One region of the Klebsiella sp. WP3-W18-ESBL-02 genome, then DNA from elsewhere that is predicted to be linked to it. Evidence: predicted binding sites of a transcription regulator. Region 1 holds the regulator's gene; each other region holds the start of a gene.
The links. The regulator Fur, encoded in region 1, represses iron uptake genes when iron is present. The targets are predictions, from matches to a motif close to ATAATAATGAGAACNACTATCAA.

Region 1 (4,244 bases):
GACATGTTCGGTATTGATATTGCGGCGTTTACCGCAATTGAAATGGCGGAAAGCAGCGAAAGTGGCCACCCGAACGAAATTGCCTTCTCGTCGAAAAACAAAGGTTACAGCGAAGATTACAGCGGCGATAAGAGCGGTATCAGCCTGTATAAAGCGGCAGCTAAATTTAAACTGGGCCCAACCTGGGCACGTGCCGGTTACATTCAGCCAACCGGTCAAACCCTGCTGGCGCCGCACTGGAGCTTTATGCCGGGTACCTATCAGGGTGCTGAAGCCGGGGCGAATTTCGACTACGGCGACAACGGTGCGCTGAGCTTCTCGTACATGTGGACCAACGAGTATAAAGCGCCGTGGCACCTGGAGATGGACGACTTCTATCAGGCCGATAAGAAGACCAAGGTTGATTATCTGCACTCCGTTGGCGCGAAATATGATTTCAAAAACAACCTGGTGCTGGAAGCGGCATTCGGTCAGGCGGAAGGGTATGTTGATCAGTACTTCGCCAAAGCCAGCTACAAGTTTGATATTCCTGGCGGCCCGCTGACCACCAGCTACCAGTTCTACGGTACGCGCGACAAGGTTAACGACGGCAGCGTAAACGATATCTATGATGGCACCGCCTGGCTGCAGGCGCTGACATTCGGCTACAAGCTGAACGAAGTCTTTGACTTCCGCCTGGAAGGGACCTGGGTTAAGGCCGACGGTCAGCAGGGTTACTTCCTGCAACGTATGACCCCGACCTACGCATCGTCCAACGGTCGTCTGGATATCTGGTGGGATAACCGTTCTGACTTCAACGCCAACGGCGAAAAGGCGGTCTTCTTCGGTACCATGTATGACCTGAAGAACTGGAACCTGCCGGGCTGGGCAGTAGGGGCTTCCTATGTTTATGCATGGGATGCGAAGCCAGCGACCTGGCAGAGCAACCCGGATGCTTACTACAACAAAAACAACACTATCAGAGAGTCTGCATACAGTCTGGATGCGATGTACACCGTACAGGAAGGCCGCGCGAAGGGTACGCTCTTCAAACTGCACTTCACTCAGTATGACAACCACTCCGATATCCCGAGCTGGGGCGGTGGTTACGGCAACATCTTCCAGGATGAGCGCGACGTGAAATTCATGGTTATCGCTCCGTTCACTATTTTCTGATGCATGATGCGGCAGGGGGAGACCTCTGCCGCCGCTAAGAGGCTCATCGTATGAAAAAACTGATTATGGTTGCTCTGATGGCCGCAGGGCTGACCGCCTGTGTTCAGCCGCCAGCGCCAAAAGAAGACAGCAAGCTGAAGGATGCCTACAGCGCCTGTATCAACACCGCGCAGGGTAATCCGGATAAAATCGAAGCCTGCCAAAGCGTGCTGAACGTGCTGAAACAAGAGAAGCAGCACCAGCAGTTTGCTAACCAGGAAAGCGTGCGCGTGCTGGATTATCAGCAGTGCATTCAGGCAACCCGTACCGGTAACGACCAGGCGGTAAAAGCCAAATGCGATAAAATGTGGCAGGAAATTCGCAGCAACAATACTCCTGCGCAAAAATAAATATTCCGCCACGCTAATAACTGAAAAAACCGCTGCTTGCAGCGGTTTTTTTATGGCCAATATCTGACGGCAGGCGAAAAAAAACCAGCGGATAGCGCTGGTTTTTAACGAAGACGACGCGTTATTTTTCTACGGCGTCGTGAGCGTGTTCATCTTCACGGCAGTCGCCTTCAGCGCAGTGGCCGTACAGATAAAGACTATGGTTAGTCAGGCGAATACCGTGCTTCGCGGCGATTTCACGCTGGCGAGCTTCAATGGAATCATCGCTAAACTCGATCACTTTCCCGCAATCAAGGCAGATCAGGTGATCGTGGTGATGCTGCTGGGTCAGTTCGAAAACGGATTTGCCGCCTTCAAAGTTATGACGGGTAACGATGCCAGCATCGTCAAACTGGTTCAGGACGCGGTAAACCGTCGCCAGACCAATTTCTTCACCCATGTCGATCAGGCGTTTGTATAAGTCTTCCGCACTGACATGGTGGTTGTCCGGCCCCTGAAGCACTTCCAGGATCTTTAACCGTGGAAGTGTGACTTTCAGGCCAGCCTTCTTTAATGCGGTATTATTGTCAGTCATGCGGAATCTGTCCTGTTGCTAAACGATTAACTTCCATCAGCGAAAGTATCACAGAGAATTCACCCGTTTTAATGCGTCTCATTATAGAATGACCCTATTGAAATGAAAACAGCAAGACTTGGGTAAACTAAGCTTTCAAAAACGAGGCTTCATCGACAAACTCCCGATGAGACCGCGCTAAATCAGAAGATATTGTACAGGTATGCGCTAAAAAGTTAAAAAAATGTAGCTATTATTTTGATTGCTTTTACCTATTAATGAGGCGCAATTTCATAATTGCGCCTCATTATCATCAGGCGTTTTTAATTTCGTCCAGGTGCAGTTCTTCCGCGACCTGTTTAACCCATTTTTCAACGCGCTCTGCGGTCAGCTCCGGCTGACGATCTTCGTCAATGGCCAGACCGACAAAGTGGTCGTCATCGGCCAGACCTTTAGAGGCTTCAAAATGGTAGCCCGCGGTCGGCCAGTGGCCGACGATGGTGGCGCCGTTTGGTTCAATGATGTCACGGATGGTGCCCAGCGCATCGCAGAAGTATTCCGCATAATCTTCCTGATCGCCGCAGCCGAACAGCGCAACCAGCTTACCGTTGAAGTCCACTTCTTCCAGTGATGGGAAGAAATCATCCCAGTCGCACTGTGCTTCACCGTAGTACCAGGTCGGGATACCCAGCAGCAGGATATCGTAGCCCGCCAGGTCTTCTTTGCTGCTCTTGGCAATGTCGTGAACGTCTGCGACATCTTTACCAAGCTGTTTTTGAATCATTTTTGCGATATTTTCGGTGTTCCCGGTGTCGCTACCGAAGAAGATGCCAACGATTGCCATGAGTAAAATAACCTCTTGAAACTTAATGATATGGTGGTGGCTTATTGCCCACAGATAAGGGCAATCATAGCAGAACAGAGAAGCGTGCGGAAACAGCTATCGTGCCGGACTGCACACTCTGCTACATGAAAGTGTGTTCTGGGGGATTTTTCAGACGTTCCCCTGTCCGTGCAACAGGGCTAACTGGCTCATCAGAATTTCTTCGATGAGTTCGCTACGGCTCATGTCACGGGCAGTTGCCAGCTCGTTAAGCGCATCAACGGCGTCGCTGTTCAGTTTGAGCTCGACGCGCTTAAGCCCGCGAACTTTATCGCGTTTGAGCTGATTGCGCTTATTAATGCGGAGCTGTTCGTCACGCGAAAGCGGATTGGTTTTGGGTCTTCCCGGCCGACGCTCATTTGCGAACAAATCTAATGTCGTACGGTCCGTTTGTTCTTTTGCCATGGTTCAGAGTGACTTCGGGGAAACAAGCTACCGGGCGGTGCCCGATGCAGACAGCGCGCAATCATACAACAGTGGGGCCCGCACGCCAACGACCACGGCCATTCTGACGCGCGGTCGATGCATTTTTAATCACTCTGCGAGGTAGCGGCGGATGGCACGCAGTACCGCATCCGGTTTTTCCGCGTGCACCCAGTGTCCTGCACCGGCAATGACGTGCGCTCTGGCCTGCGGGAACTGGGCGAGCAGATCGGCGCGGTAGGCTTCCGTAACGTACGGCGAGTTGCCGCCGGGAATAAACAGTGCCGGATGATCCCAGGCCGGAATGGCCTCCCAGCCCACGATATGCGGGTATTGTTCCCACAGCACCGGTACGTTAAAGCGCCAACCGCCGTCAACGAACGACTTCAGCAGGAATTGAATGACGCCCTCTTGATGCAAATACTCGCGCATGACCGTTGCCGCTTGTTGGCGAGTGGCAACTCCGGCGCTGGTGACGGCGTTAATGGCGGCAAAAATCTCATCGTGACGGCGCACGTGGTAGTCCACCGGCGCAATATCGATCGCGACCAGGCGGTCAATCCGCTCCGGAGCCAGCGCGGTCATCGCCATGACGGCTTTACCACCCATGGAATGGCCAATCAGCGTGGCTTTTTCAATCTGGTTGGCGTCCAGGGTATCCAGCAGATCCTGCGCCATGGCCGGATAGTTCATCTCGTCGGCGCGAGGAGACAATCCGTGGTTACGCATATCGACCTGAATGATGTCGTGGTCAGAAACCAGGTCACGCGCCAGGATGCCCAGGTTATCCAGGCTGCCGAACAGGCCGTGAACCAGAACGATGGGGGAATTATTGTGCAGG
Region 2 (4,244 bases), 830 kb from region 1:
TTATATCGCTCGCACTGTGCGAAGGTGGCGGAATTGGTAGACGCGCTAGCTTCAGGTGTTAGTGTCCTTACGGATGTGGGGGTTCGAGTCCCCCCCCTCGCACCAACGAGGCGATATAAAAAAAAGTAACGAGACAATCTGTGCGAAGGTGGCGGAATTGGTAGACGCGCTAGCTTCAGGTGTTAGTGTCCTTACGGATGTGGGGGTTCGAGTCCCCCCCCTCGCACCAGTTTTCTCGCTCTCTTCTTCGTGTTTCCTTCCTGTCTATTCCATCAGCTTTACATTCATCGCAATCAGCACAATACCGCCCATTAACGCAATGCAAGACGGTAACAGGACGAAGTGTCGCAGCCGACGATGCCAGATCATAGCGCTGCTCAACAGCAGTCCACACACAATGACCCCGCGCCAGACGTCAGTTGAGAGCCCCAGGGTACTCAGCAGTGCCAGTACAGCGCCCGGAATCAGAACGCCCCAGCCGCTACCTAACGTTTTTTGCAACATGATCCGACCCACTCAAATGATAATGATTACCAATATCATATGATGTTTTTTGTTATTTGTCTGCACTTGCGCTAAGGTTTCATAATCATTAATGACATGCATATTATATGGTGTTAAGTTGTATAAAAAATCAGCATGTCGCATATAAAGAAATTGCGCTATTCCTACTGCATTATTCTGTTTTTAATGCGTTTATTTATTTAAGGCTGACTACAACTTCAAACAATGACCGTACAATCATGGCGCACGCTGCGTGCGCAAAAATATCAGCTCACGTTCCGGCTGTTTTTGTTTCTGAACCTGATTTCATCGACGCTCTCGGTGTTCAGCCCGATATATGATGTAAATATATTTCCTCTGCCAGCGATGCTGATTGCGGTGGGCAGCAGCGTGATGCTGTTGTGGAACTGGCGCTACGCCCGGATAAAGCTGAACCTACCCATGGTTTCGGCGATATTCGGCTGTTTATGGGGCTGGCATATTTTAAGTAAAACTTTTGCGTTGCCGACAATAAATGACAATTTTCAGCTGGTTGCGCTATTTAGCGTGTTATTTGTTGGCACCATTGCTTTTTCCAATAATATTGTCGCGTTTGCGCTGCATTCACTCCCCACATTTATTGTTTGCCTGTTTACCAGCAATACCACCGAGTGGTGGCGTATGGCCTATTGTTTTGCCCTACCGTTAATCGGTATTGCGATTCAACACGTCATCCAGCGGCGCAACGACAAATTTGCGCAAGGGCTGATGTATAAGCTGCTGGAAGAGCGTGAAACGCTCAACGGCCTGAGCATGCTCGACCCGTTGACCGGCCTGTATAACCGTCGTGGCTTTCAGTTTCGCCTGGATTCGCTCAAAGCGCTCGGCCCCGCTCAGCACTCGGTCCTGCTGCTGGATATCGACCATTTCAAGGCCTACAACGACCATTACGGCCATATGATGGGCGACCAGGCCCTGATGCGCGTCTCCGCCGCCATTCGTAACGCCGTACGTTCTCGGGATATTGTGACCCGCTTCGGCGGCGAAGAGTTTATGGTGCTGCTGCCGCAGTGCGACATCACCAACGCCATGCAAACGGCAGAACGGATTCGCCAGCATGTCTACGATCTCAAAATTCCACATATGTTTAATGCCGCCGTCGCAACACATGTCACCGTCAGCATCGGCGTCGCGCCGCTGGAAGATAACAATATCGACGCCGCTATCCAGAGAGCGGATAAAGCGCTGTATGAAGCCAAAAACATGGGGCGCAACAACGCGCTAACCAGCGAACAGCTCCCCGCAGCCTGAGTTCACAAAAAATGGGTGCAGGCGACAAATCGCTTGCGCTCACTTTTATCTATAGCTACGATTGCTAATCATTATCATTTATATTTTTATCTCGTTAATCCTATGGCCTATCGTTCCGCACCGATCGCTGATGACCTCATCTGGCGCACGCCGCTCCCTCCACGGGAAAATGCGCTTGCGGAATCAGTACGTGCCAAAATTGCCGAATATCGCCCGCATATGCTGGAAATGTTTCGACTTAACGAGAGCGCCCCGGGCAACGCTAAAACGCTAGCCGAATGGACCCGGCCTACCGAATTGACCTCACTGCTGGCCATCTACTCCGATCACATCTATCGCAACCAGCCGATGCAGCCGCGCGAAAACAAGCCGCTGATTTCGCTGTGGGCACAGTGGTATATCGGCCTGATGGTGCCGCCGCTGATGCTGGCACTGCTGACCGAATCATCTGCGATTTCCGTTTCACCGGAGCATTTCCTGGTTGAGTTTCACGAGACTGGCCGTGCGGCCTGCTTCTGGGCCGACGTACATTGCGACCAACGGGTCAGCAACATGCCGTGGGATCGGCGGTTGGACAGTTTAGTCACTGAAGGATTAATACCGGTTGTGAACGCGCTGGAAGCCACCGGCGAGATTAACGGCAGACTTATCTGGAGTAATACCGGCTATTTAATTAACTGGTATCTAGGTGAGATGATCGCGCTGCTTGGGGAAGAACAGGTTAGTCTCCTGCGTCAGCGCTATTTCCTGACCAGGACGCTCGCCGACGGCCGCGATAACCCGCTGTGGCGTACTGTGGTTGAAAGGGACGGTCGCCTGGTGCGACGCACCTGCTGCCAGCGCTACCGCCTGCCGGACGTCAAGCAGTGCGGTGACTGCACGCTTAACTAACCGACGGGGCGAATGCCCCGTCGTTTCACTGCCTATCAGGCAACCTGCTGGCTCTCTTCCTCCGCACGCTGCGCTTCTTCTTCTTCCTGTGCTAACAGCTGTTTTTCATACACTTTGAAGAACGGGTAGTAGATGATGGCCGACACACAGGCCAGCAGCACCACCAGAATCGCCGCACGGAAATCCCAGCCAAGCGCCCATGCGCCGCCGATCGGTGCCGGGGCAGTCCACGGCACGACGGAGATCACTCGACCGATCAGATCCAGTTTCATTGCCGCCCAGGCCAGAACGGCGTTCACCATCGGCGCCAACAGGAACGGAATAAAGAACACCGGGTTCATGACGATTGGTGTTCCGAAAATAACCGGTTCGTTAATGTTGAACAGGCTTGGCACCACGCTCAGACGGCCGATGGAGCGCAGGTGCGCCGAGCGGCTGCGCAGGTAGCAGAACACCAGTCCCATGGTCGCCCCCGAGCCGCCCACCACCACGAAGAAGGTCCAGAATGCTTCCATAAAGATGTGCGGCAGCGGTGCCCCCTGCGCTAGCGCAGTTTGGTTCAGGCCGAGGTTGGTCAGCCAGAACATTTGCAGCATACCGGACACGATAGCCGCACCGTGGATCCCCGCAAACCACAGCAGGTGGCCAATCAATACCGCCAGCAATATAGCCGGTAAGGAGTCAGCCGCGGAAACGAGCGGTTTAAACAGCGACATGATCGCCTGCGGGATCAGCATGTCAAACTGGCTCTGAATGAACAGGCTCAGCGGGTAAAGCGTCAGTACGACCGCCAGCACTGGAATCAGCAGGTCGAAGGAGTTTTTGATCATCGGCGGGACCTGATCCGGCAAACGGATCCCGATGTTGCGAACCTTCAGAAAACGCATCATCTCTACGCAGTATACGGCGACCAGAATAGCCGTGAAGATCCCGGTACCACCGAGGCTATCGACCGGCAGATGGCCTTCCGTTTTCGGCGCGGCAACCAGCAGGAACGCCATGATCGACAGCATCGAGCACATAAACGGATCGAGCTGGTTGGTTTTTTCGTAATGTTTGCCTAAGTTGTAGGAGATAGCGGCGCAGATGTAGATGGACATGATGCCCATCGTCATATCAAACGGCGTCAGAATCCGGCCCTCAAACTCTTTTGCCAGGTCTAGCCACGCGCGGGCAAACCCCCAGGTGGTGTCCGGCGAGAACGGCGGATAGGCAAACACCAGTAGAAACGATCCCACAATCATAAAAGGCATAGCGGAAATAAAACCGTCACGGATAGCCATGACGTGGCGCTGGGATGAAATACGACCAGCAACGGGACTGACGTAGTTTTCTACAAAACGAAAGATCAGATTAAATGCAGCGTGATTAGCAGACATAGCAGCCCTCCTGACAGGCTTTAGACGTAAGCACAGCAACAACGATTTTGCCGACATACGACTGGGCTAACCGTGAACGCTTTGTAACAGCCGCGTAACGCGCCTGGCATATTGTTCATAGGGATACCGTTCATATATGGCTCTTATTATGGATACAAAGGAAGTTACCCTTGCAGTATC
Region 3 (4,244 bases), 2.1 Mb from region 1:
GGCCACGTTGAAGCCTTCGATCAGAATAGCGAACGGGTGGTGTTGTTGAATCGGGTTAAAAACGCGCTGGACTGGGGCGGCTTTGTCCTCTACGCCCAGCCGATCAGAAAGCCGTCGGGGGAAGGGTATTACGAAATTTTAAGCCGTCTCGTCGACGCCAGCGGGGTTGTGACGCCGGATAAGTTTATTCCCGTGCTGGCCCAGTTCAACCTCAGCAAGCGCTTTGATATGCAGGTGCTCGAGTATTTGTTCAGCTCGCTCGACGATCTTCCGGGAATGAGCTTCTCGGTAAATTTGATGCCCTACACGCTTATGCAGAAGGGCAGCGCGGCTGAAATCATCGCGCTGTTCCGCCGCTATCGCGTCGACGTGAAGCGCATCATTATTGAGATTACCGAAGAGCAGGCTTTCTCTAATTCTGACGTTAGCGTGGCCAACATCCAGCAGCTGCGCCAGTTTGGTTGCCTGATTGCGATTGATGACTTCGGCACCGGCTACGCCAACTATGAACGCCTGAAGCGTCTGGAAGCCGATATCATCAAGATTGACGGCTGCTTCGTGCGTGATGTTCTGAATAACCCGATGGACGCAATGATCATCCGTTCTATTTGCGAGCTGGCGAAGGTGCGCAATCTGTCGGTGGTGGCAGAGTATGTGGAAACAGAAGAGCAGCAAGCGCTGCTGTCGCGCCTTGGCGTGCACTACATGCAGGGGTACCTGATTGATAAACCTCGCCCGCTGTGGCAGCTTGAAAACAAAAAAAAAGGCCTGTAACAACGTTACAGGCCCTGTGATGCTCAAGCGTCGCGTTACAGCACCAGCGCGGCGATAGAAGCAGACAGCACGCTCACCAGCGTAGAACCGTAAACCAGCTTCAGGCCGAAGCGGGACACCACGTTGCCCTGCTCTTCGTTCAGGCCTTTAATCGCACCCGCAATGATACCGATGGAAGAGAAGTTGGCGAAGGACACCAGGAAGACGGAGATGATGCCCACCGCGCGCGGAGAGAGGTCTGCGGCAATTTTCTGCAGATCCATCATCGCAACGAATTCGTTGGATACCAGCTTGGTGGCCATAATGCTGCCGACCTGCAGGGATTCGCTAGCCGGTACACCCATGATCCAGGCAACCGGATAGAAGATGTAGCCCAGAATACCCTGGAAGGAGATGCTGTAGCCGAACCAACCGGTGACGGTCGCGAACAGGGCGTTCAGGGCGGCGATCAGGGCGATGAAGCCGATCAGCATAGCAGCAACGATAATCGCAACTTTGAAGCCTGCCAGAATGTATTCACCCAGCATTTCGAAGAAGCTCTGGCCTTCGTGCAGGTTGGACATCTGAATGTTTTCTTCGCTGGCATCCACGCGGTACGGGTTGATCAGCGACAGTACGATAAAGGTGCTGAACATGTTCAGTACCAGCGCCGCAACAACATACTTCGGCTCCAGCATGGTCATGTAGGCGCCAACGATAGACATGGAAACGGTAGACATCGCCGTGGCCGCCATGGTGTACATGCGGTTGCGGGACATTTTACCCAGGATGTCTTTATAGGCGATGAAGTTTTCAGACTGGCCCAGAATCAGAGAGCTGACGGCGTTGAACGACTCCAGTTTGCCCATACCGTTGACTTTAGACAGCACGGTACCAATGGCGCGAATGATAATCGGCAGGATGCGGATATGCTGCAGAATACCGATCAGCGCGGAGATGAAGACGATAGGGCACAGGACCTTCAGGAAGAAGAACGCCAGACCTTTGTCGTTCATGCTACCAAAGACGAAGTTGGTCCCTTCGTTAGCAAAGCCGAGAAGTTTTTCGAACATCTCGGAGAAGCCTCTTACAAAACCCAGACCGATATCGGAGTTCAGGAAGAACCATGCCAGCAGCACTTCAATGACCAGTAGCTGGATAACGTAACGAATGCGAATCTGTTTGCGGTTGGAACTGACCAGCAGGGCCAGAATCCCAACCACCACGAGCGCGAGAATAAAATGCAAGACGCGGTCCATATTTGCTCCAAACATGAGGCGGGTTAAATTTTCGTGCACATTCTATGTAACACAGTTAAATAAAACGAGATCTGTCTCTCACTATATTCAGAACCTGTGAGCAAACTCAAAATTAGTGATCAACCATGCATTTTTGTGATGTTAAGTAAATGTATGAAAAGTTTCCATGTTGTACTACTCTCTTGTAAAGCGTATACCAAACCTTCCTAACCTCCAGTCTGGCTATTGGTTCCGGCTATCAGAGTAATCATTATCACCTTCCCAAATGAACTTGATAATCATTCTCATTGTGTTAGCTTAAAACATAGCAAAGGCTATGTTTTTGAGGCAGAGAATGACAAACAGTCGGATTGAAACAAATCGTTGTCGCACCGCGCGCCGTATGCGACTCGCGCTGATGGGGCCGGCATTTATTGCCGCGATCGGCTATATCGATCCGGGTAATTTTGCGACCAATATTCAGGCGGGCGCCAGCTTCGGCTACCAGCTGCTGTGGGTGGTGGTCTGGGCAAACCTGATGGCGATGCTGATTCAGGTGCTGTCAGCGAAGCTTGGCATTGCGACCGGCAAAAACCTCGCAGAGCAGATTCGTGACCATTATCCGCGTCCGGTCGTGTGGTTTTACTGGGTACAGGCGGAAATTATCGCCATGGCGACCGATCTGGCCGAATTTATCGGCGCTGCGATCGGCTTTAAGCTGATCCTCGGCATTTCTCTTTTACAAGGCGCGGTATTGACCGGTATCGCCACCTTCCTGATTCTGATGCTGCAGCGTCGCGGGCAAAAACCGCTGGAAAAAGTGATTGGTGGTCTGCTGCTGTTCGTCGCAGCGGCGTATATTGTGGAGCTGATTTTCTCTCAGCCCGCGCTGGGGCCGCTGGCCAAAGGCATGATTCTGCCATCGCTGCCGAACGGCGAGGCGGTCTACCTGGCGGCGGGCGTGCTGGGGGCGACCATCATGCCGCACGTGATTTATTTGCATTCCTCGCTGACTCAGCATCTGCACGGCGGCACCGCCAAAGAGCGCTACCAGGCCACGCGCTGGGATGTTGCCATCGCTATGACCATCGCTGGTTTCGTCAATCTGGCGATGATGGCCACCGCTGCGGCGGCGTTCCACTTCCACGGGCATACCGGTATTACCGATCTCGATCAGGCCTATTTAACGCTGGAACCCCTGCTGAGTCACGCGGCGGCAACGATTTTTGGTCTTAGCCTGATTGCCGCCGGCTTATCGTCTACGGTCGTGGGCACGCTGGCCGGACAGGTTGTCATGCAGGGCTTTATTCGCTTCCACATCCCCCTGTGGTTCCGACGGACCATCACCATGTTACCTTCGTTTATCGTCATCCTGATGGGGCTGGACCCGACGCGAATTCTGGTGATGAGTCAGGTACTGCTCAGTTTCGGTATTGCGCTGGCACTGGTGCCGCTGCTGATTTTTACCAGCGACGGCAAGCTGATGGGGGAACTGGTGAATACCCGCTGGATTAAGCGCATTGGCTGGGCCATTGTGGCCGTCGTGGTGGCGCTCAACGGCTGGCTGCTGATAGGCACACTGTTTAATTAACGTTCCGCTTACCGTGACCCGCTACAGGTCACGGTTTGCCAGCGGTTTTTTCGCTAAGCTGGGCTTTGCGCCAAACAGCAGCGAACGCTAATGAACTCTTTTGATCTCTCCTTTTTAAAATATCTGCAGGATAACAGCCCGCTGGCGGTCGATCGCGCGGTGCTACGCTTTGGCAAAACCCTCTCCACGCTCAAACGCACCATGAAAGAGCTGAATGAACTGCTGCCGGAAGAGGTTCAGATTCACCTTGATAATCCATTCATTACCACCCGTATTGGTTACAGCGAGTATATTCAGTTTTTACAGCGCGTACGTTTTAACCGCTATCTCACCACCGGCGAGGAGCGAGTCCAGGATCTTTTCGTTGCGCTGTGTCTGAACGATGTCGTCAATAAAAACGAGTACTATAAAAAATTCAACGTTAGCGCAGGGACGGTGAAAAACGATAACCCGCTGATGCTCAGCCGGGTACAGGAGAGCGGGCTAACGCTGCTGAGCATTCCGCGCAAAGGTTCACAGCTGGTGGGCGACGAATTTCGCCTGCGCCTGGCTGCCTGCATGTCGATTCTCAAAACCGTTGAGATAGGTGAGGGAAACCGGCTGATCGCGCATCAGGCTAACGAACCGATCAACCGCTCCATTGCTGAACAATTTCTCCACGG

Region 2: a site for Fur is predicted at 1,856-1,878, ahead of fhuF (siderophore-iron reductase FhuF). Genes of this name have one in related genera too.
Region 3: a site for Fur is predicted at 2,284-2,306, ahead of H7R56_RS07195 (Nramp family divalent metal transporter). Genes of this name have one in related genera too.

The regions. Positions count from the first base shown of each region.
Region 1 is NZ_AP021972.1:3,562,818-3,567,061, reverse strand. It holds gene chiP (chitoporin ChiP) at 1-1,155, shown strand, start outside; gene chiQ (ChiQ/YbfN family lipoprotein) at 1,206-1,544, shown strand; gene fur (ferric iron uptake transcriptional regulator) at 1,666-2,118, opposite strand; gene fldA (flavodoxin FldA) at 2,411-2,941, opposite strand; gene ybfE (LexA regulated protein) at 3,092-3,385, opposite strand; gene ybfF (esterase) at 3,515-4,244, opposite strand, start outside.
Region 2 is NZ_AP021972.1:4,389,011-4,393,254, forward strand. It holds tRNA gene H7R56_RS21155 (tRNA-Leu) at 19-105, shown strand; tRNA gene H7R56_RS21160 (tRNA-Leu) at 143-229, shown strand; gene H7R56_RS21165 (DUF1435 domain-containing protein) at 265-504, opposite strand; gene H7R56_RS21170 (GGDEF domain-containing protein) at 730-1,794, shown strand; gene fhuF (siderophore-iron reductase FhuF) at 1,897-2,685, shown strand; gene H7R56_RS21180 (PTS sugar transporter subunit IIC) at 2,721-4,064, opposite strand.
Region 3 is NZ_AP021972.1:1,501,716-1,505,959, forward strand. It holds gene H7R56_RS07185 (sensor domain-containing phosphodiesterase) at 1-774, shown strand, start outside; gene nupC (nucleoside permease NupC) at 810-2,012, opposite strand; gene H7R56_RS07195 (Nramp family divalent metal transporter) at 2,347-3,582, shown strand; gene H7R56_RS07200 (BglG family transcription antiterminator) at 3,673-4,244, shown strand, end outside.